3 regions of the Lelliottia sp. GFLA7 genome follow, and region 3 is predicted to be linked to each of the others. Evidence: predicted binding sites of a transcription regulator. Region 3 holds the regulator's gene; each other region holds the start of a gene.
What was found. Region 3 encodes PhoB, which activates phosphate uptake and scavenging genes when phosphate is short. Its sites were predicted from a motif close to CTGTCATAAAACTGNCNNAT; they were not measured.

Region 1: the regulator PhoB is predicted to act here: its motif matches at 6,521-6,540, upstream of pstS (phosphate ABC transporter substrate-binding protein PstS).
Region 2: the regulator PhoB is predicted to act here: its motif matches at 4,281-4,300, upstream of nudF (ADP-ribose diphosphatase).

What each region holds. Positions count from the first base shown of each region.
Region 1 covers NZ_JBWLAQ010000007.1:143,051-151,043, forward strand. Annotated here, with positions in the region: gene AC07RN_RS17540 (NCS2 family permease) at 1-837, opposite strand, end outside; gene yieH (6-phosphogluconate phosphatase) at 1,005-1,670, shown strand; gene phoU (phosphate signaling complex protein PhoU) at 1,784-2,509, opposite strand; gene pstB (phosphate ABC transporter ATP-binding protein PstB) at 2,647-3,420, opposite strand; gene pstA (phosphate ABC transporter permease PstA) at 3,467-4,357, opposite strand; gene pstC (phosphate ABC transporter permease PstC) at 4,357-5,316, opposite strand; gene pstS (phosphate ABC transporter substrate-binding protein PstS) at 5,393-6,433, opposite strand; gene glmS (glutamine--fructose-6-phosphate transaminase (isomerizing)) at 6,755-7,993, opposite strand, start outside.
Region 2 covers NZ_JBWLAQ010000004.1:338,277-346,269, reverse strand. Annotated here, with positions in the region: gene ygiD (4,5-DOPA-extradiol-dioxygenase) at 1-644, shown strand, start outside; gene AC07RN_RS14715 (glutathionylspermidine synthase family protein) at 679-1,839, opposite strand; gene AC07RN_RS14710 (DUF1190 family protein) at 1,842-2,507, opposite strand; gene tolC (outer membrane channel protein TolC) at 2,684-4,168, opposite strand; gene nudF (ADP-ribose diphosphatase) at 4,371-5,003, shown strand; gene AC07RN_RS14695 (DUF1249 family protein) at 5,000-5,422, shown strand; gene cpdA (3',5'-cyclic-AMP phosphodiesterase) at 5,450-6,277, shown strand; gene yqiA (esterase YqiA) at 6,277-6,858, shown strand; gene parE (DNA topoisomerase IV subunit B) at 6,886-7,993, shown strand, end outside.
Region 3 covers NZ_JBWLAQ010000001.1:1,101,734-1,109,726, reverse strand. Annotated here, with positions in the region: gene sbcD (exonuclease subunit SbcD) at 1-686, opposite strand, end outside; gene phoB (phosphate response regulator transcription factor PhoB) at 991-1,680, shown strand; gene phoR (phosphate regulon sensor histidine kinase PhoR) at 1,702-2,997, shown strand; gene brnQ (branched-chain amino acid transporter carrier protein BrnQ) at 3,407-4,726, shown strand; gene proY (proline-specific permease ProY) at 4,805-6,175, shown strand; gene malZ (maltodextrin glucosidase) at 6,309-7,993, shown strand, end outside.

The DNA.
Region 1 (7,993 bases), on a different contig from region 3:
GGCTTTGTCGGTCACGCCAATCAGCGTCCCGGAGGAGTCGAACAGGTTGACCAGCATGAAGGAGAAAATCACGCCCGCCAGCCCCAGGTTAAACGACCCCGCCAGATCAACGTGGCCAATCACGCTAGACACGCTCGGTGGTGCGGAGACGATGCCGTGATATTGCACGTCGCCCATCATCCAGCCCAGCAGCGTGGTCACCACGATAGACACCAGCACCGCCGCATGAATATTACGGGACGCCAGAATCGCGATGATAAAGAAGCCCAGCACACCCAACAGAACGCTGTGAGACGCCAGATTACCAATGCTCACCAGCGTTTCTGGGTTCGCGACGATAACGCCCGCGTTTTTCAGACCCATCATGCCGATGAATAAACCGATACCGCTGGTAATCCCCACGCGCAGGCTCACCGGGATATTGGCAATCATCCAGTAACGCACGCGGAAAATGGTCAGCAGCAACAGGCCGACAGCGCCCCAGAAGATGGCACCCATCCCCACTTGCCACGGCAGGCCCATCGCCTGCACGACGACAAACGCGAAGAAGGCGTTAAGACCCATCGCTGGCGCCAGTGCCACCGGGAGGTTAGCAAACACGCCCATCAGAATACTGCCGAGAGCAGCAATCAGACAGGTGGTGACGAAGACGGCGCTGGTATCCATGCCAGCAACGCCCAAAATTTGCGGGTTAACAAAAACGATATACACCATCGTCAGGAAGGTGGTGAAACCAGCGATCACTTCGGTGCGTGCCGTCGTGCCGTGCTCGCGCAATTTGAACACGCGCTCAAGCAAACCCTGACCAGACGTCTGGGTAGTGTGTTGTTGACTCATCATCAATTTCCGAACATAGGAGGGAAAATTCGTCGCTATCCTATACCAAAATGCGACAATAAGGGCAGTTACGAGATACTTTTTTTCATTGAATTTGCTTATACGGCAACGATTGCGTCTCGTGATTCTGCATTACGTAAACGTTAAACTTGTTAAAAGGGAAAAGCATGTCTGAGATTGAAGCGGTATTTTTCGACTGCGACGGTACGCTGGTCGACAGTGAGGTCATTTGTTCCCGCGCGTATGTCAGCATGTTCCAGGAATTTGGCATTACGCTCGATCTCGAAGAGATCTTTAAGCGCTTTAAAGGCGTGAAGCTTTACGAGATTATTGACATCATCAACGCCGAGCACGGCGTCAGTCTTGCGAAAGCGGACTTAGAACCTGTTTACCGCGCCGAGGTCGCACGCCTCTTCGACTCGGAACTGGACGTCATCGCGGGCGCGAATGCGCTGCTGGATTCCATGGCGGTACCGATGTGCGTGGTGTCTAACGGCCCGGTCACCAAAATGCAGCACTCTCTTGGCAAACTGAAGATGTTGCATCACTTCCCGGAAAAACTGTTCAGCGGTTACGATATCCAGCGCTGGAAGCCAGATCCTGCGTTGATGTTCCATGCGGCGAAAGCGATGAACGTGAACGTGGAGAACTGTATTCTGGTGGACGATTCCAGCGCGGGCGCGCAGTCGGGGATTGATGCGGGAATGGAGGTGTTTTACTTCTGCGCCGATCCGCATAACAAGCCGATTGACCACCCGAAAGTCACGACGTTTACCGATTTAGCGCAACTGCCTGAATTGTGGAAAGCGCGTGGATGGAAGATTACCCGCTAAGTTTCCCTCACCCCAACCCTCTCCCAAACGAGAGGGAGAAAAGCGAAACGCGCAGTGATTGAGGGAACGTCGCGAAACCTTCCCTCTCCCGATGGGAGAGGGTTAGGCCAACATCACTCTTTCGGATCGCTACCGGCCAGCAGTTTGTCCAGCTCATCGCCGCCAACGTGACGGAAATCTTGTCCCTTCACGAAGTAGAAGATGTATTCGCAAATGTTCTGACAACGATCGCCGATACGCTCGATAGAACGTGCGCAGAACAGCGCGGTCAGGACGCTTGGAATGGTGCGCGGATCTTCCATCATGTAGGTCATCAGCTGACGCACAATGCCTTCATATTCCTGGTCGACTTTCTTGTCTTCACGGTAGATACGCACCGCTTCGTCCAGATCCATACGCGCAAAGGCATCCAGCACGTCATGCAGCATTTGCACGGTGTGGCGGCCCAGCGACTCAAGGCTGACCAGCAGCGGCTGATGCTGGTGAGAGAATTTCTCCAGCGCCGTGCGGCAGATTTTATCGGCTACGTCACCAATACGTTCCAGTTCTGCGATGGTTTTGATGATCGCCATCACCAGACGCAGGTCGCTCGCCGTCGGCTGACGTTTCGCAATAATGCGCACGCACGCTTCGTCGATCGCGACTTCCATCATGTTGACGTTTTTGTCGCCTTCGACCACGCGCTTTGCCAGCTCGCTGTCCTGATTGTGCATCGCGGTAATCGCATCAGAAAGCTGCTGCTCCACCATGCCACCCATGGTCATTACCTGAGTGCGAATGCTTTCCAGCTCGGCGTTAAACTGACCGGAAATGTGTTTATTAAGGTTGAGATTGTCCATCATTCCTCCAGATGCCCAAAATATTTCTGGCTGCAACAAGGCGGCAACTGAGCGAATCCCCGGAATCGTAGTTCTCTACGTGACCGGGGTGAGCAAAGGCAGCCAACGCGGGTACAGCCTAAAAGATGAAGGACATATCAGCCGTAACGACCGGTAATGTAGTCTTCTGTTTGTTTTTTGGCGGGCTTGGTGAACAGATCGTCCGTGTTGCTGAACTCAATCAATTCGCCCAGGTACATAAACGCCGTATGGTCTGAACACCGCGCAGCCTGCTGCATGTTATGGGTGACAATCACCACGGTGTAATCCTGCTTCAGCTCGGTGATCAGCTCTTCAATACGACCCGTGGAGATAGGATCCAGCGCTGAACACGGCTCATCAAGCAGTAACACTTCCGGGCGGATCGCGATACCACGAGCGATACACAAACGCTGCTGCTGACCCCCTGAGAGAGAATATCCGCTCTGGTGTAACTTATCTTTGGTTTCGTTCCAGAGTGCGGCCTTGGTCAACGCCCACTGCACGCGCTCGTCCATATCGGCGCGAGACAGCTTTTCGAACAGGCGCACGCCAAAGGCGATGTTATCGTAAATGGACATCGGGAACGGCGTCGGTTTCTGGAATACCATGCCCACTTTGGCACGCAGCAGCGCGATATCCTGGGTATTGGTCAGAATGTTGTCGCCATCCAGCAGAATTTCGCCTTCCGCACGCTGCTCCGGATAGAGCGAGTACATTTTGTTAAAGGTACGCAGCAGGGTGGATTTGCCACAGCCTGATGGACCGATAAATGCCGTCACCTGGTTTTTGGCGATATCCAGGTTGATGTTTTTCAGTGCATGGAATTTACCGTAGTAGAAGTTCAAATCACGAACCTGAATCTTACCCGGTGCAGTATCAACCATACTCATTGACTCATTTCCTCATTCGGCGCCGCGTGATGCCGCGCCGTAAAAATTAACCGTGTTTCTGTTTCGCGAAAATGACGCGCGCCAGAATGTTCAGCAACAGTACGCACAGGGTGATAATTAACACCCCTGCCCAGGCCAGTTGTTGCCACTCGGCAAACGGGCTCATCGCAAATTTAAAGATGGTGACCGGCAGGTTAGCGATGGGCTGCATCATGTCGGTGCTCCAGAACTGGTTCGAAAGCGCGGTAAACAGCAGCGGTGCGGTTTCGCCCGCGATACGCGCAATCGCCAGCAGGATACCGGTCATGATCCCGGAGACTGACGCTTTCAGCGTAATCGCGGAGATCATCTTCCATTTCGGTGTACCCAGCGCATAAGCCGCTTCACGCAGGCTGTCCGGCACCAGTTTCAGCATGTTCTCGGTCGTACGGATAACGATAGGCACTTGCAGCAGCGCCAGCGCAATCACGCCCGCCCAGCCAGAGAAATGCTCCATCTGCGCGACCACAATGGTGTAGACGAACAGGCCGACCACAATAGACGGCGCGGAAAGCAGAATATCGTTAATAAAACGAATCACCTCAGCAACCCAGGATTTACGGCCATATTCCGCCAGATAAATCCCCGCCATGATGCCGAGAGGCGTTCCGACAACGGTCGCCCAGAAGATCAGCAGGCCGCTGCCTGCCAGGGCGTTTGCCAGCCCGCCACCCGCAGTGTTTGGCGGTGGCGTCATCTCGGTGAACAGCGCAATCGACATCCCGTCGATGCCGCGCGTGATTGTCGAGAACAGGATCCACACTAACCAGAACAGGCCAAACGCCATCGTCGCCATAGAAAGCGTCAGCGCAAGGCGGTTTTTGAAGCGACGGCGCGCCTGCATTTTGCGGCGAGATTCTGCCAGCGCAGTAGTGCTTTGCATTTCAAGCGTAGCCATTAGCGTACCCCCTCATTTTTCGCCAGGCGCATGATCATCAGCTTGGAGATCGCCAGAACGATGAAGGTGATTACGAACAGAATCAGACCCAGTTCCATCAACGCCGCCACATGCAGACCTGATTCCGCTTCGGCAAATTCATTTGCCAGCGCGGAGGTAATGCTGTTACCCGGCATAAACAGCGAGGCGCTGTCGAGTTGGTAGGTGTTACCGATGATAAAGGTCACCGCCATGGTTTCACCCAGCGCACGACCCAGACCCAGCATGACGCCGCCGATGACACCATTTTTGGTGAACGGTAGAACGATGCGCCAGATAACTTCCCAGGTGGTGCAGCCGATACCGTAGGCCGACTCTTTCATCATCACCGGCGTTTGTTCAAACACATCGCGCATGACCGCCGCAATGTACGGAATGATCATGATGGCGAGAATCACGCCCGCGGCCAGAATACCGATCCCGAACGCCGGGCCGGAGAACAGCGCGCCGACAAAAGGAATATTCGACAGGACATTGCCCACCGGTTCCTGGAAGTATTTCGCAAACAGCGGAGCAAAGATAAACAGACCCCACATGCCGTAAACGATACTCGGAATCGCCGCCAGCAGTTCAATCGCGATACCCAGCGGACGCCTGAGCCAGTTAGGGGCCAGCTCCGTCAGGAACAGCGCGATACCAAAACTCACCGGAACGGCAATCAACAGGGCGATAAACGAGGTGACCAGCGTGCCGTAAATCGGCACCAGCGCACCGTAAATATCGTTCGGCGCATCCCACTCTTTGGTCCACAGGAAGGCGAACCCGAATTTCTGGATGCTCGGCCAGGAGGAGAAAATCAGTGACACGATAATGCCGCCCAGCAGCAATAGCACAATCAGCGCAGCCAGTTTTACCAGCGCGCTGAAAATCTTGTCACCATTTTTACCCGGAGGGTTAAAAGCAGGCTTGGTTGCAGCCATAAATTACTCTTCTGTTAAATACGTTTACGAAGTAAAGCGGGTGAAATTCACCCGCCATTTTCGTCAGTATGCCAAATCAATACAATGCTTTACCGCTGCTGTCTTTCACGTTGGTTTTCCATGCAGCACGAATCTGCTCAACCACGCTGTCCGGCAGGCTTGCGTAATCCAGGTCGTTAGCCTGTTTGCCACCGTTTTTGTATGCCCAATCGAAGAACTTCAGCACTTCAGCGCCCTGCTCAGGTTTCTTCTGATCTTTGTGCACCAGGATGAACGTGGTGGACGTGATTGGCCACGCGCCATCACCTTTCTGGTTAGTCAGATCCTGTGCGAAGGATTTGCTCCAGTCAGCGCCTTTCGCAGCGTTAGCGAAGTTTTCTTCGGTCGGGCTAACCGCTTTACCGTCAGCTGAAATGAGCTTGGTGTAAGCCAGGTTGTTTTGCTTGGCGTAAGCGTATTCAACGTAACCGATTGAACCCGGCAGACGCTGTACGAACGCGGCGATACCGTCGTTCCCTTTACCGCCCAGACCGGTCGGCCAATTAACAGTAGAGCCAGAACCGATTTTGGATTTCCACTCTTCGTTCACTTTCGCCAGGTAGCTGGTGAAGACGAAGGACGTACCGGAACCGTCAGCACGGCGAACCACAGCGATGTTCTGCGAAGGCAGTTTCACGCCTGGGTTCAGTTTGGTGATGGCTTCGTCATCCCATTTTTTGATTTTGCCGAGGTAGATATCACCGAGGGTTTTACCATCCAGCACCAGTTCGCCAGATTTCAGGCCCGGGATATTCACAGCCAACACAACACCACCGATGACGGTTGGGAACTGGAACAGACCTTCCTGAGCCAGTTTGTCATCGGACAATGGTGCGTCAGATGCACCGAAATCGACGGTATTAGCCGTAATTTGTTTAACGCCACCGGAGGAGCCGATACCCTGATAGTTCACCTTGTTACCGGTTTCTTTATTATAGGTATCTGCCCATTTGGCATACACCGGCGCAGGGAAAGTTGCACCAGCGCCAGTCAGGCTTGCTTCTGCGAATACAGAGAACGCGCTCATAGATAAGGTCGCGGCGACAACAGTTGCGACAGTGGTACGCATAACTTTCATAATGTCTCCTGCAAGGATTTCGTAAATCGTTGTTTAGTGGCTACGATGAGCAAAATAGGACAATCAGGTGACAGATAAATGTACGAAATATGACAGTTTTATGACATGAAAAATTTAGCTTAAAAATCCACTAAATAATTTTTAATAAACAGTAAGTTAGATATCTTTATGACACTCTGTTTTCAGAAAAATTTTATTTGTGTGACACTGAAAAAGTAGCTGAAAATGACAGATTGTCATCAATATAAAGAGAGGAGAATTGATTAAAAACAAACCAGGAGGAAAGAGAAAAGCTCCACCCGAAGATGGAGCCTGAAGGGATTATTCTACGGTGACTGATTTCGCCAGGTTACGCGGTTGGTCAACGTCGGTGCCTTTAATCAGCGCGACGTGATAAGCCAACAGTTGCAGCGGAACGGTATAGAAGATAGGCGCAATCACCTCTTCCACATGCGGCATCTCGATGATGTGCATGTTGTCGTTGCTGACAAAACCGGCATCTTGATCGGCGAAGACGTACAGCTGGCCGCCACGGGCGCGCACTTCTTCGATGTTAGATTTCAGTTTTTCCAGCAGTTCGTTGTTCGGTGCAACGACGATAACCGGCATATCCGCGTCAATCAGCGCCAGTGGGCCATGTTTCAGCTCACCTGCCGCGTAGGCTTCGGCGTGAATATAAGAGATCTCTTTCAGCTTCAGCGCGCCTTCCAGCGCAATTGGATACTGATCACCACGGCCCAGGAACAGCGCGTGGTGTTTGTCAGAGAAATCTTCCGCCAGCGCTTCAATGCGTTTGTCCTGAGACAGCATCTGCTCGATACGGCTCGGCAGCGCCTGCAAACCATGCACAATATCGTGCTCAATCGCCGCATCCTGGCCTTTCAGACGTGCCAGTTTCGCCACCAGCATCAGCAGAACGGTCAGCTGCGTGGTGAACGCTTTGGTCGACGCTACACCGATTTCCGTACCCGCTTTGGTCATCAGCGCCAGATCGGATTCACGCACCAGCGACGAGCCCGGCACGTTACAGATTGCCAGAGAACCGAGATATCCCAGCTCTTTCGACAAACGCAGTGCCGCCAGGGTATCCGCCGTTTCACCAGACTGGGAAAGAGTGATCATCAGGCTGTTGCGACGCACCGCTGATTTGCGGTAGCGGAACTCCGATGCGATTTCCACATCGCACGGCACGCCAGCCAGCGCTTCAAACCAGTAACGCGAAACCATGCCGGAGTTGTAAGACGTTCCGCAAGCAACAATCTGAATGTGCTCAACTTTCGCCAGCATCTCATTTGCGTTTGCACCCAGCTCGCTCAAATCCACTTCGCCGTGATTGATGCGCCCGATTAACGTGTTTTTGATCGCGTTCGGCTGCTCGTAAATCTCTTTCTGCATGTAGTGACGATAAGTACCTTTGTCACCCGCGTCGTACTGCAGATTGGATTCGATCTCCTGACGCTTCACCTGCGCGCCAGACTTATCGAAGACCGTGACGCTACGACGCGTCACTTCGGCGATATCACCCTCTTCGAGGAAGATAAAGCGACGAGTAACCGGCAG
Region 2 (7,993 bases), on a different contig from region 3:
GGTTTACACGCGGTACTGGCGTGACGGCAATGGAAGCGCCTAAAACTATTCATGATTTTGGCGGTTTCCCTCAGGCGCTTTACGACACGCATTATCCCGCGCCAGGATCGCCTGAGCTTGCGCAGCAACTGGTGGATCTTCTGGCTCCCGTTCCAGTAACGCTTGATAAAGAAGCCTGGGGCTTTGACCACGGTTCGTGGGGCGTGCTGATCAAAATGTATCCGGATGCCGATATCCCCATGGTGCAGTTGAGTATCGACAGCACCAAACCGGCAGCGTGGCACTTAGAGATGGGGCGCAAACTGGCGACGCTGCGCGATGAAGGCATCATGCTGGTCGCCAGCGGTAACGTCGTGCATAACCTGCGCACGGCGCGTTGGCACGGTGAAAATACTCCGTATCCGTGGGCCATATCGTTCAATGATTTTGTTAAAGCGAATTTGACCTGGCAGGGCCCGGCGCAAGAGCATCCGCTGGTGAATTATCTGGATCATGAAGGCGGTGCGTTGTCTAACCCGACGGCGGAACACTTCTTACCGCTGCTGTATGTTTTGGGCGCGTGGGATGGTCAGGAACCCGTGAGCATACCGGTGGACGGCATTGAGATGGGCAGTCTAAGTATGTTGTCAGTGCAGGTGGGGTAATAATTCTCTCTCCCGTGGGGAGAGAGAATCGGTATTACTCGACGAAAATGTGCGGATAGAAGCGCGATAGATCCTGTGTGATCAGCGCGCGATCTTCACGAATGCCAATCCCGGCTGGCTGATCGTTGATGAGCCAGCTGCCAATCAGGACGTAGCTGTCACCAAATTTCGGCAGCGGGTAAAACTCCTGAACGATCATGCCTTCTTCGCCATACGGCCCTTCGGCAGCTTCCAGGGTTTTGCCGTTTTCGATAATCGAAACGTTGGCCCCTTCGCGTGAGAAGATCGGCTTGATGACGTATTTTTCCATCGGCGGATGATCGTCTTCAGCGAAGTACGCTTGCAGCAAATTCGGGTGATTAGGGAACATCTCCCACAGCATGGGCAGCAGCGCTTTGTTGGAGATAATGCTTTTCCATGCAGGCTCCAGCCAGCGTACGCCAGCATCTTCGAGTTTGGTCGAAAACACTTCGCGCAGCATGAATTCCCACGGATAGAGTTTGAACAGGTTGCTAATGACCTGATCTTGCGTATCCGTAAACTGTCCGCGCTCGCCTAAACCGATATCTTCGATGTACAAGAATTCAGTGGCGACTTCCGCTTCGGCCGCGCAATCCTGCAAATACTGCACTGTTCCACGATCTTCAACCGTGTCACGACAGCAGGCAAGATGCAGCAGATTGAACCCGTGCTGCTCGCGCAGTTCGGCGAAACGTTCGATCAGCTTTTCCTGCAGACTGTTGAATTGATCGCTGCCTTCCGGCAGGTTGCCCGCTGCGACCTGATCTTCGAGCCAGATGTACTGAAAGAACGCCGCTTCATACAGTGAAGTCGGGGTATCAGCGTTATTTTCCAGCATTTTAGGATCGCCTACGCCATCCCACGCCAGATCGAGGCGGGAATAGAGAGAAGGCTGATTGGTCTGCCAGGCGTGACGCACAAAGCCCCAGGTATGCTTAGGGATGCGGAATTTGGTCATCAGCTCATCGCTGGCGATCACTTTTTCCACGACTTTGAGGCACATCTGATGCAGTTCGGCGGTGACGTCCTCGAGTTTCTCAACCTGAGCGAGCGTCAATTTGTAGTAAGCATCCTCACACCAGTACGGTTCGCCATACATGGTGTGAAAATTAAAGCCGTATTCGGTCGCTTTTTCGCGCCAGTCCGGGCGCTCAATAATACTGACTCGTTCCATTATCAGCCGCCCATTGAGCGAGTAGAAGAACCTGTCGCGCTACGCTGCATGGTGGACTGTTTTGCCACCGAGTCGCCAAAGCCGCCGCGCGTCACGGTGCTGGTGGTTGCTGGTTTTGGTGCCATTGCGGTTTTTGGAACGGTCGCCGTACGGCCTGGCTGTGCTGCGCCGTAGCCTTTGCCGCTGGCGTCGGTGTATTTACCGTATGCCGGGCTATTTGGATTTTTGGAGCTGAAAAGAGGCTGCTGCTGGAAGCCCGCGCCGCCGCTCATCATACGGCCCATCATGTAGCCCGCCATCAGCGGCATCCAGAAGCTGCCGCTGGATTGTGCTTGCGCCTGGTTTTCTGGTGCCATGCCTGCCTGTGCAGGCGCTTGCTGACACTGACCTTCACCGAACTCCGCGATACAGTCTTCACGCGTCGCATATTTCGGCGCGGTGCGTTCGGCTTCTTTCAGCGCATTGTTGTATGCAGTAGTACATTCTGCGCTTTTGCCGGTGGCGCTTGAGCAGTCATCGGCATTCTGATACATCGATACCGTTTCGTCGGATTGCTCACATCCCGCCAGCAAAAATACGGCGGTGATCGCCAGGGCGACAGGAGTGAGATGGCGTGCGTTCCAGTTTTTGCGGAACGAGGCGTGATTGATCGTTTTTGTCCGTTTCATTTTTGTCTTCCAGGACCCAGTGGTATTACAAAGGAAATAAGGCTTAGGATAGAGGATGAGTGGTTGAAAATGAAGCGCAGAGGGAGCGTCAGGGGGATCTTTACGTTGGCTTACGTTTATATGTCGACTGGAGCAGAGCTAACCCGGCCTATGGAGCCATAGACCGGGCTTTAACATCAGTTACGGAATGGGTTACCGGCTGCGTTATTGGTTGTCGTGCGAGCCGCTGCGGGCTGCGCAGCAGGGGCTGAACCGTTGGCGTTATAGCCATCAGCGCTGGCGTCCTGCTGTGGGTTTTCCGGCGCCACATTTTCAGGCGTTGTTGAAACAGGTTTACCCAGTGTGCTGTTCAGCATCTGCAGATCCTGCTCATTCAGCGTACCCAGAGCTGATTTAATATTCAGCTGGTTAATCAGGTAGTTGTAGCGCGCGCTGGAGAGCTGTTGTTTTGCGTTAAACAGCGTGGTGGTCGCATCCAGCACGTCAACGATGGTACGCGTACCGACCGAATAACCGGCTTCCATCGCGTCCAATGAACTCTGCGCCGACACAACGGCCTGTTTGTAGGCGTTGATGCTGCTGATAGAGGCATTCACGTTGTTGAATGACGAACGCACGGTCTGCACTACGTTGCGGTGCGCGCTTTCAAGCTGTTCGCTTGCGCCAACAAAGTTGTACTGAGCTTGTTTAACCTGAGAGTTAACCATACCGCCTTGATACAACGGCATGGAGAAGCTCAGGCCGACTTTGTTCTGACCCACATTGCTGTCGTCAAACTGCGAAGCATTCGCGCCGCCGGTTTTAGAACCGCTATAAGAGGTGTCCGTTACGGCACTGGATGCAGTGAGGCTCAGGGTTGGCAGATGCCCATCCTGCGCCTGACGGATTTGCTCGCGAGCCAGATCCTGGCTCAGACGTGCCTGTAACAGCGCCAGGTTGCGGTTTTCTGCTTCTTTCAGCAGCGCATTCACGGCTTGCGGTTTATCCGTTTTGAAGTTGTCGACGTTCAACGAAGCCAGTTCAGGATAGTAATTACCAGTGACCTGACGCAGAGATTCCAGCGCGTTATCAAGGTTGTTACGCGCGGTCACTTCGTTCGCCAGCACGGTATCGTATTGGGAACGGGCGTTCTGCACGTCGGTGATCGCCACCAGGCCTACGTTAAAACGTTGCGTGGTTTGATCCAACTGACGATAAATCGCTTGTTTTTGCGCTTCGGTGTAGGAGAGCGAATCGATCGCGCTCAACACGTTGAAGTAGGCCGTCGCGGTATTCAGGATCAGCGTTTGCTGATCGGTCTGATAGGTGACGTCCTGAATGCCCGCGCTTTTCTCTTGAAGACTCAGCGAACGCCACTTGGACATATCAAACAAGGTTTGCGTTAATTGCAGAGATGCGCCGGTGGTATTGGAGTTAACACCGTTGCTATCACGGAAGCCATTGCCGTAGGTATAATCGGCACCTAAGCCCAACTGCGGCAGCAACGGGCTGCGTGCTTCGTTAATTTTTTCGAACGCAGCATCACGATCGGCAGCCGACTTACGCAGCTCAGGGTTGCCCAGACGTGCTTGCTGATAAACCTGTAACAGGTTTTCTGCCTGGCTCATCGCGCTGAAGCCCGTCAGGCTCAGGCCGATAAGGATGGGGAGCAATTTCTTCATTTGCATTCCTTGTTGTGAAGCAGTATTAGCGCTGATCTTGTTAAATATATTTGCCGATTCTAACAGAATCATCCACACCAAAAGGTTGGCGTTACGTGCCATCCGGCTGTAATTTGCATCAATCTATCATATAGCCTTTGAAACGGCAGCCAAACAGCCTTGAAATTCATAATTTCATCATGATTGTGACCAGGAAACCGCCATGCAAAAACCAGATGAATTGCCAGTAACTTTCACCAAAAACGATGTAGAAATTATTGCACGGGAAACGTTATATAGCGGATTTTTTTCACTGGAACTTTACCGTTTTAGGCATCGCCTGTTTAACGGGGAAATGAGCGGGGAAGTAAGACGTGAAATTTTTGAGCGCGGGCATGCCGCAGTCTTGCTACCCTTTGACCCAGTGCGCGATGAAGTGGTATTGATTGAACAGATACGGATTGCGGCGCTGGATACCAGCGAAACCCCGTGGCTGCTGGAAATGGTCGCAGGCATGATCGAAGACGGCGAAACGCCGGAAGATGTCGCCCGACGTGAGGCAGAGGAAGAAGCCGGGCTGAAAGTGGGCCGGACGAAACCCGTGCTGAGCTATCTGGCCAGCCCTGGCGGAACTACCGAGCGCTCTTCTATTCTGGTGGGGGAAGTGGACGCCACGATCGCGGAAGGTATTCACGGTCTGGCAGATGAAAACGAAGATATTCGTGTTCATGTGGTGAGTCGGGAACAGGCTTACCAGTGGGTAAAAGAGGGGAGAATCGACAACGCGGCGTCTGTCATCGCTTTGCAATGGCTCCAGCTGCATTATCAAGACTTACGAAACGAGTGGAAAAAATGAAGCGTTATACACCTGACTTCCCAGAAATGATGCGTTTGTGCGAAACCAATTTCGCGCAGTTACGCCGCCTGCTGCCGCGTGATGACGCGCCCGGCGAGATGGTAAGCTATCAGGTGAGCAACGCGCAGTATCGATTAACGATTGTTGAATCGACTCGTTACACGACCCTGGTAGAAATCAAACAAACGGCGCCGACGATCAGCTACTGGAGCCTGCCGTCGATGACGGTCCGGCTTTATCATGATGCGATGGTGGCCGAAGTGTGTTCAAGTCAGCAGATCTTCCGCTTTAAAGCGCGGTATGATTATCCTAATAAAAAGTTGCATCAACGCGACGAAAAGCATCAAATTAACCAGTTTTTAGCCGACTGGCTAAGATATTGTTTAGCACATGGAGCAATGGCGATTCCGGTTTGTTAGCGTCATAAACCTACCTAAGGACACCATTTGGAAAGCCTGTTAAACCTGACTGTTGCTGGTGGGGCGCCAGTCAGGATATTACAAATCACTGATACCCACCTGTTTGCCGAAAAGCATGAAACGCTGTTAGGTGTAAACACCTGGGAGAGTTATCAGGCGGTACTGGATGCCATTCACGCCGAGAATCGCCACTGCGATTTGATAGCGGCAACGGGCGATTTGGCACAAGATCAAAGCGCTGCGGCCTATCAGCATTTTGCGACAGGGATCGCGAGCTTTAGCGTGCCCTGCGTCTGGTTACCCGGCAATCATGATTTTCAGCCAGCGATGTACAGCACGCTGCACGATGCGGGCATTTCTCCCGCCAAGCGCGTGTTTGTCGGTGAGCACTGGCAAATTTTACTGTTGGATACGCAGGTGTTCGGTGTACCGCACGGTGAGTTGAGTGATTTTCAGCTGGAGTGGCTGGAGAAAAAACTGGCTGCCGATCCTGAGCGTCATACCTTGCTGTTATTGCATCATCATCCTTTGCCTGCGGGATGCAGCTGGCTCGATCAACACAGCCTGCGCAATTCAGCGGCGCTGGACCGCGTGTTGTCCAAATATCCACACGTCAACAATCTGTTGTGTGGTCATATTCATCAGGAACAGGATCTCGACTGGAATGGTCGCCGTTTACTGGCGACGCCGTCGACGTGCGTCCAGTTCAAACCACACTGCGCCAACTTTACGTTAGACACGATTGCGCCTGGCTGGCGCTGGCTGGAACTGCATGCCGATGGCTCGCTGACGACGGAAGTCTGCCGTCTGCAGAGTGCAACGTTCCGCCCGGATACCGCCTCTGAAGGATACTGATGTCTACGCTCCTTTATTTACACGGGTTCAATAGCTCTCCGCGTTCCGCGAAGGCCACGCAATTTAGTCAGTGGCTCAAAGCGCATCATCCGCACATCGACATTATCGTGCCTCAGCTTCCGCCGTATCCGGCTGATGCGGCAGAAATGCTGGAGTCAGTCGTGATGGAACATGGCGGTGAATCGTTCGGCGTCGTGGGCTCCTCGCTGGGCGGTTATTACGCTACCTGGCTCTCGCAATGCTTTATGCTTCCTGCGGTAGTGGTTAACCCGGCAGTACGGCCCTTTGAGCTGCTGAGGGACTTTCTCGGGCAAAACGAGAACCCCTACACCGGACAACAATATGTGCTAGAGTCACGCCATATTTACGACCTCAAAGTTATGCAGATAGACCCGCTGGACGCGCCCGATCTTATCTGGCTGCTGCAACAGACGGGTGATGAAGTGCTGGATTACCGCCAGGCGGTGGCGTATTACGCCTCTTGCCGCCAGACTGTAGAGGAGGGCGGAAACCATGCTTTCACGGGCTTTGAGAATCATTTCACCCAGATTGTCGATTTTCTTGGACTGCACAGCCACTGACAATCACTGCGAATTGCTAGTTAAATCATGACGCAAACCTATAACGCTGATGCCATTGAGGTACTCACCGGGCTTGAGCCGGTTCGCCGCCGCCCGGGGATGTATACCGATACGACGCGCCCAAACCACCTGGGCCAGGAAGTGATTGATAACAGTGTGGACGAAGCGCTGGCGGGTCATGCCAAACGCATCGACGTCATTCTGCACGCCGATCAGTCGCTCGAAGTGATTGACGACGGACGCGGCATGCCGGTCGACATCCACCCGGAAGAAGGGGTTCCAGCCGTTGAGCTGATCCTCTGCCGTCTGCATGCGGGCGGTAAATTCTCCAATAAAAACTACCAGTTCTCCGGCGGCCTTCACGGCGTGGGGATCTCCGTGGTTAACGCCTTGTCTAAGCGCGTGGAAGTCACCGTCCGCCGTGACGGCCAGGTGCATAACATTGCGTTCGAAAACGGCGATAAAGTGCAGGAATTACAGGTCATCGGGACGTGCGGTAAACGCAATACCGGTACCAGCGTGCATTTCTGGCCGGACGAAAGCTTCTTCGACAGCCCGCGTTTTTCTGTCACGCGCATGACGCACATCCTGAAAGCGAAAGCGGTACTGTGCCCCGGCGTTGAAATCACCTTTAAAGATGAAGTCAACAACAGCGAGCAGCGCTGGTGCTATCAGGATGGTCTGAATGACTATCTGGGCGAGGCGGTCAATGGGTTGCCAACGCTGCCGGAAAAACCCTTCCTCGGTAATTTCTCGGGTGACACCGAAGCGGTCGACTGGGCGCTGCTGTGGCTGCCAGAAGGCGGCGAACTGCTGACCGAAAGCTACGTTAACCTCATCCCCACGATGCAGGGCGGGACGCACGTCAACGGCCTGCGTCAGGGCCTGCTGGATGCGATGCGCGAATTCTGCGAATACCGCAATATTCTGCCGCGCGGCGTGAAGCTGTCAGCGGAAGATATCTGGGATCGCTGCGCGTACGTACTGTCTGTGAAAATGCAGGATCCGCAGTTTGCCGGGCAGACCAAAGAGCGCTTGTCATCGCGTCAGTGCGCCGCGTTTGTTTCCGGTGTGGTGAAAGATGCATTCAGCCTGTGGCTGAATCAGAACATACAGACAGCTGAAATGCTGGCTG
Region 3 (7,993 bases):
ATCTTCTGCGCCCTGTGGATATGGCCGAGTGCGATGTAATCGGCGGGTGGGAAATTCTGCGCCGGGAACGCATCCAGCGTACCGATATAAATTTCGCGTACCGCGTCACTTTTACTGGCGCCGACGGTGGTTAAATGGCCGGTGGCGATAACGGGCAGCGCCGCTTCACCGCGCAAGGCGCAGGCGTCGAAAAATTGCTGCTGATAGTAGTCGGTAATGGCCTGCAGCAGGTGCTTTTGCTTTTCGCCGCCGGTCAGACCGGCCTGACTTTGAACGATGTCACGTGGACGCAAAAAGGGAATCGGGCAGATAACGGCGCCCGGCGTGCCGTCGCGTTTTTTGATGATTTGCGGTGCGTGCCCGGCGTTTGCCACTACAGTGGTATTCAGAAAGGCCAGAATATCGCGTGACTCATTCAGCGTTGCCACCGAGTCGTGATTGCCCGCGACGATGACCAGATGACAGCCCGTTTTCTGTAAATTGACCACGAAGCGGTTATAGATTTCGCGCGCATAGCTGGGCGGCGATCCGGTGTCAAAAATATCACCGGCGACAATGATTGCGTCAACCTGGTGCGTCAGCGCTGTTTCCAGCAGCCAGTTCAGGAACGCTTCGTGTTCGGCCGCGCGGCTTTTGCTGTAAAAATTTTGACCCAGATGCCAGTCCGAGGTGTGAAGTATGCGCATAACAGATCCGTGGCAAAAAAAGGTGAAAGGGATTATACACTTGATCCTTCAGGCTGCCTCTGTGTTGGCTGCATCAGCTCAATCCTGATGATTACAGGTGTCAGCATGGGGCTGTGAGATGTGCCGACATGCGGCAACTTCGCGGCTTTTATGGCGATAAATGTCGAGGGAAGGGGAAATAACAGCTGTAATAAAACAATAGTTTGCTATTCATAGAGGCAATGTTTTTCATAAATCTGTCATAAATCTGACGCATAATGACGCCGCATTACAAACTTTTAACCTCAATAAGACAGGGTAAAGTATGGCGAGACGTATTCTGGTCGTAGAAGATGAAGCTCCAATTCGTGAAATGGTGTGCTTCGTGCTCGAACAAAACGGTTTTCAGCCGATAGAAGCTGAAGATTATGACAGCGCGGTGAATCAGCTGAACGAACCCTGGCCTGATTTGATTCTGCTTGACTGGATGTTGCCTGGCGGCTCTGGACTGCAATTTATCAAACACATCAAACGTGAAGCGATGACCCGCGATATTCCTGTCGTTATGCTCACGGCGCGCGGTGAAGAAGAAGATCGCGTGCGCGGGCTGGAAACGGGTGCAGATGATTATATCACCAAGCCGTTTTCACCGAAGGAGCTGGTGGCACGTATTAAAGCGGTGATGCGCCGGATTTCACCCATGGCGGTGGAAGAGGTGATTGAGATGCAGGGGCTGAGTCTGGATCCTACGTCGCATCGCGTGATGACGGGTGAAAATCCGCTCGACATGGGACCGACCGAATTTAAGCTGTTGCACTTCTTTATGACGCATCCGGAACGCGTTTACAGTCGTGAGCAGTTGCTGAATAACGTTTGGGGAACAAACGTGTATGTTGAGGACAGAACGGTTGATGTGCATATTCGCCGCTTGCGAAAAGCGCTGGAACACAGCGGCCACGATCGCATGGTGCAAACGGTGCGCGGTACGGGTTATCGTTTTTCGACCCGTTTCTGAACACTGACAGGAGTGTGACGCGTGCTGGAACGTCTGTCATGGAAAAGGCTCGTTTTTGAACTGATCTTATGCTGTCTCCCGGCCTTCATTTTGGGGGCTATTTTTGGCTATCTGCCGTGGTTTTTACTGGCGGCAGTGACCGGCCTGTTGATCTGGCATTTCTGGAATTTACTGCGTCTGTCGTGGTGGCTGTGGGTGGATCGCAGCATGACGCCGCCGCCGGGGAGCGGAAGCTGGGAGCCGTTGCTTTACGGCTTACACCAGATGCAGATGCGTAATAAAAAGCGTCGTCGCGAGCTGGGAAGCCTGATCAAGCGCTTTCGTAGCGGCGCAGAATCACTGCCGGATGCGGTGATCCTCACCACCGAAGAAGGGACGATTTTCTGGTGTAATGGTCTTGCACAACAGCTGCTTGGACTCCGCTGGCCAGACGATAACGGCCAGAATATCCTGAACCTTCTGCGTTACCCCGAATTCACGCTGTATCTGAAAAAACGTGAATTTACTCGCCCGCACAATCTGGTGCTGAATAATGGCCGTCACCTTGAGATTCGCATCATGCCTTACAGCGACAAGCAGTGGTTGATGGTGGCGCGTGATGTGACCCAAATGCACCAGCTTGAAGGGGCTCGTCGTAATTTCTTTGCCAACGTCAGCCACGAGCTGCGCACGCCGTTGACCGTGCTTCAGGGGTATCTGGAGATGATGCAGGAGCAAACGCTGGAAGGCGCGCCGCGAGAGAAAGCACTACATACGATGCGCGAGCAAACGCATCGCATGGAAGGACTGGTCAAGCAACTCCTGACGCTGTCGAAAATTGAAGCCGCCCCGACCCTGGCACTGAATGAAACTATTGATGTTCCGATGATGCTGCGCGTGGTGGAGCGGGAAGCGCAAACGTTGAGCCATAAAAAGCATCAGCTGACGTTTGAGGTTGATAGCGCGCTGAAAGTTCTCGGCAGTGAAGAGCAACTGCGCAGTGCGATATCGAATCTGGTCTATAACGCCGTAAATCACACGCCGGAAGGCACCCACATTGTAGTGCGCTGGCAGCATGTGCCGACGGGGGCCGAATTTAGCGTCGAAGACAACGGACCGGGCATTGGGCCGGAGCACATTCCGCGTCTGACTGAGCGTTTCTATCGCGTCGATAAAGCACGCTCACGACAAACGGGCGGCAGTGGGCTGGGCCTGGCGATTGTGAAGCATGCATTGAATCATCACGATAGCCGACTTGATATTCAGAGTACGCCGGGTAAAGGAACGCGATTCAGTTTTGTCATCCCGGAACGATTAATTGCCAAAAAAAGTGCCTGACAGCAGGTGTGTCAGCCTTCCTTTCCACAGGCCAGCGTTTGCTGGCCTGTTTGCTTTGCAGTCAAGCGAAACGCGGATGAATTTTATACGGCTGATGCTTTTTTGTTCGCATGATTAGCCATGAGTTTTTCTTATACTTAGCGGATTGTGCTGGTCTGTTTTCCCATGCTGGCATATTGTTCTGGTTTTAAGATCCCTCCTTGCCTTTAAACGTTATAAGCGTTTAAATTGCGCCCCATATACTGTCAGACCGACTGTATTTGCGCGGTAAACCGAAAAACTATTCTTCGCTGCGCCAGGACGGGAGCATATCCCGCTGAAATTGAGTTAATTTTCCGCCGTATCGTCCCGAGAGGGATGGCGAAAATCTCAACGTTTTCAACACCACATCCACAGGCAGTAAGGTTCTATGACCCATCATTTAAAATCGCGTGACATCATCGCGCTGGGCTTTATGACTTTTGCGCTGTTCGTCGGCGCAGGTAATATCATTTTTCCTCCCATGGTTGGCTTGCAGGCGGGTGAACACGTCTGGATGGCGGCGTTTGGCTTCCTGATTACGGCTGTGGGTTTGCCGGTGCTTACCGTTGTCGCACTCGCGAAAGTGGGCGGCGGCGTGGATAGCCTCAGCGCACCGATTGGCAAAGTGGCCGGTGTGTTACTGGCAGTCGTGTGCTATCTGGCCATCGGGCCGCTGTTTGCAACGCCGCGTACCGCGACGGTCTCCTTTGAAGTCGGTATCGCGCCGTTGACCGGTGACGGTCCGCTGCCGCTGCTGATTTACAGCGTGGTGTACTTCGCGATTGTCATTCTGGTTTCGCTCTATCCCGGTAAATTGCTGGATACCGTCGGCAATTTCCTTGCTCCGCTGAAAATTCTGGCGCTGATTGTGCTGGCGGTTGCCGCGGTGATTTGGCCTGCGGGTCCGATCAGCGATGCCATGGACGCTTATAAGAATGCGGCGTTCTCGAACGGTTTCGTTAACGGCTATCTGACGATGGATACGCTGGGTGCTATGGCGTTCGGTATTGTTATCGTCAACGCAGCACGTTCTCGCGGCGTGACCGAAGCGCGACTGTTAACGCGGTATACCGTCTGGGCTGGCCTGATGGCCGGTGCGGGTCTGGCACTGTTGTATCTGGCGCTGTTCCGCCTGGGTTCCGATAGCGCATCTCTGGTCGATCAGAGCGCAAACGGTGCCGCCATTCTGCATGCTTACGTTCAGCACACCTTTGGTGGCGCGGGCAGCTTCATGCTGGCGATTCTGATTTTCCTGGCGTGTCTGGTCACGGCCGTTGGCCTGACATGCGCCTGTGCAGAGTTCTTTGCGCAGTACGTTCCGCTCTCTTATCGCACGCTGGTGTTTATCCTCGGCGGCTTTTCGATGGCGGTTTCTAACCTGGGGCTGAGCCACCTGATTCAGGTCTCTATCCCGGTGCTGACCGCGATTTATCCGCCGTGTATCGTTCTGGTGGTGTTAAGCTTCACCCGCCCGTGGTGGAACAATTCCTCCCGAATTATTGCGCCTGCCATGTTTATCAGCTTTATTTTTGGTATCCTTGACGGGATTAAAGCGTCGGCCATTGGCGGTATACTTCCGGCCTGGACTCAGCGTTTACCGCTGTCAGAGCAGGGGCTGGCCTGGTTAATGCCTTCCGTTGTGGCGCTGATTCTGGCGATTATCTGGGATCGAGCAGCAGGGCGGCAGGTCACTTCCAGCGCGCATTAATCAATCACAAATTGTTTAACCACGGGGCTTATGGCCCCGTGGTTTTTTGTTTTTTTCGTGTTGAATGGCAAGATTTAAATGGAAAGCACTAACAAACTAAAACGTGGATTGAGCACCCGTCATATTCGTTTTATGGCGCTGGGTTCTGCGATCGGAACGGGTCTTTTTTATGGCTCGGCAGATGCCATCAAAATGGCCGGCCCGAGCGTCCTGCTGGCCTATATTATCGGCGGCGTGGCGGCGTATATCATTATGCGCGCGCTGGGCGAGATGTCGGTTCACAACCCCTCTGCCAGCTCATTCTCTCGCTACGCGCAGGAAAACTTAGGCCCGTTGGCAGGCTATATCACCGGTTGGACCTACTGTTTCGAAATCCTGATTGTGGCGATTGCCGACGTGACGGCCTTTGGCATTTATATGGGCGTCTGGTTCCCGCTGGTACCGAACTGGATTTGGGTGTTGAGCGTGGTGCTGATCATCTGCGGCGTCAACCTGATGAGCGTTAAGGTATTTGGTGAGCTGGAGTTTTGGTTCTCCTTCTTCAAAGTCGCGACGATTATCATCATGATTGCTGTCGGTTTTGGCATCATTATCTGGGGTATTGGTAACGGCGGACAGCCGACCGGGATCCATAATCTGTGGACCAACGGCGGCTTCTTTAGCAACGGTTGGCTCGGGATGGTGATGTCGCTGCAAATGGTGATGTTTGCCTATGGCGGTATCGAGATTATCGGGATCACCGCCGGTGAAGCGAAAGACCCGGAGAAATCCATTCCGCGCGCGATTAACTCCGTGCCGATGCGCATTCTGGTGTTCTACGTGGGAACGCTGTTTGTGATTATGTCCATTTATCCATGGAATCAGGTGGGCACTAATGGCAGTCCGTTTGTCCTCACTTTCCAGCATTTGGGCATTGCGTTCGCGGCCAGCATTCTTAACTTTGTGGTGCTGACGGCGTCATTTTCAGCCATCAACAGCGATGTATTTGGCGTGGGACGCATGCTTCACGGCATGGTAGAGCAGGGGAACGCACCGAAAGTGTTCGCCAAAACGTCGCGTCGCGGTACGCCGTGGGTCACCGTGCTGGTGATGACCGTTGCGCTGCTGCTCTCGGTTTATCTGAACTACATCATGCCGGAAAACGTCTTCCTGGTGATTGCGTCACTGGCGACCTTTGCGACGGTGTGGGTGTGGATTATGATTTTGCTGTCGCAGATTGCGTTCCGCCGCCGTCTGCCGCCTGAAGAGGTAAAAGCGCTGAAATTCAAAGTGCCGGGCGGCGTGCCGACGACGGTGGTTGGCCTGATCTTCCTGGTCTTTATTATCGGCCTGATTGGTTACCATCCGGATACGCGTATTTCGCTGTATGTCGGTTTTGCCTGGATCGCGCTGCTGCTGATCGGTTGGGTGTTTAAACGCCGCCGCGAGCGTCAGTTAGCACAAGCATAAAGAAACGTGCCCGACCTCTGTCGGGCATTTTTTCTCCTCCCCCATCCTCCTCCCCCAATAAACCTTTTCATGATGAGTGATCCTCCACTACGCTGTGGCAAGGTGGCCTCAATTTCATTAAAGGGGATTCGTGATGTTGAACGCCTGGCACCTTCCGGTTGCCCCATTTGTTAAGCAAAACAACGATAAGCTGGTGATAACGCTGTGGCTGACGGGGGAAAATCAGCCCCAGCGTGTCACACTGCGCGCAGAAGTCGATAATGAAGAAACGTCGCTGCCGATGCACAAACAGCGCAGTCAGCCACAGCCAGGCGTCACGGCGTGGCGGGCAACAATCGATTTACGCTCCGGTCAGCCACGTCGTCGCTACAGCTTTAAGCTGCTGTGGAATAACCGCCAGCTGTGGTTTACCCCGCAAGGGTTTAGCCATTTCCCGCCGACGCGAATGGAACAGTTTGCCGTCGATTATCCGGACAACGGTCCGCAGTGGGTTAACGATCAGGTCTTTTATCAAATCTTTCCCGACCGGTTTGCGCGTAGCGAAAAGCGGACGTCTGAGCAGGATAAGGTCTACTACCATCACGCTGCAGGGCACGATATTATTCGTAAAGCGTGGGATGAGCCGCTGACCGCTCAGGCGGGCGGATCGACGTTTTACGGCGGCGATCTGGATGGGATCAGCGAGAAACTGCCGTATCTGAAAAAGCTGGGCGTAACCGCGCTGTATCTCAATCCGGTATTCAAAGCGCCCAGCGTGCATAAATACGACACCGAGGATTATCGCCACGTTGATGAACAGTTTGGCGGTGACGAAGCCCTGCTGCGCCTGCGGCAAAATACGCGGCGTGAGGGAATGCGTTTGATTCTGGACGGTGTGTTCAACCATAGCGGCGATTCCCACGCCTGGTTTGACCGCCACAATCAAACGATGGGCGGCGCGTGTCACAACCCGGATTCACCGCAGCGGGACTGGTACAGCTTTAGCGATGACGGTCATGCGCTTGACTGGCTGGGGTATGCCAGCCTGCCGAAACTGGATTTCCAGTCGCCGTCATTAGTTGGCGAGATTTACGGCGGTGAAGACAGCATTGTTCGCCACTGGTTAAAAGCGCCGTGGAATATGGACGGCTGGCGACTGGACGTGGTGCATATGCTTGGCGAGGGCGGCGGGGCGAGGAATAACATTCAGCATGTCACCGGCATCACCCAGTCGGCTAAGGCGGCAAATCCAGACGCGCTTGTGTTTGGCGAGCATTTTGGCGATGCGCGCCAGTGGTTACAGGCGGATGCGGAAGATTCGGCGATGAACTATCGCGGCTTTACGTTCCCGTTATGGGGATTTCTCGCCAACACCGATATTTCGTACGATCCTCAGCTAATTGACGCAGAAATATGCATCAAGTGGATGGATAACTATCGCGCCAGCCTGTCGCATCAGCAGCAGTTACGCATGTTTAACCAGCTGGATAGCCACGATACTGCGCGCTTTAAATCGTTACTCGGTAAAGACGTGGCGCGCTTGCCGTTGGCGGTGACCTGGCTGTTTACCTGGCCGGGCGTACCGTGCATTTACTACGGTGATGAGATCGGGCTGGACGGCAATAACGATCCGTTCTGTCGCAAGACCTTCCCGTGGGATCCCGACAAGCAGAATAAAAACCTGTTTGCACTTTATCAACGGCTGGCGAAACTGCGTAAGCACAGTCAGGCGCTGCGCTACGGGGGCTGTCAGGTGGTGTATGCGCACGCAAACGTGGTGGTGTTTGCGCGGGTGTATAACCAGCAGCGCGTGCTGGTGGCGATTAACCGCGGCGAGGC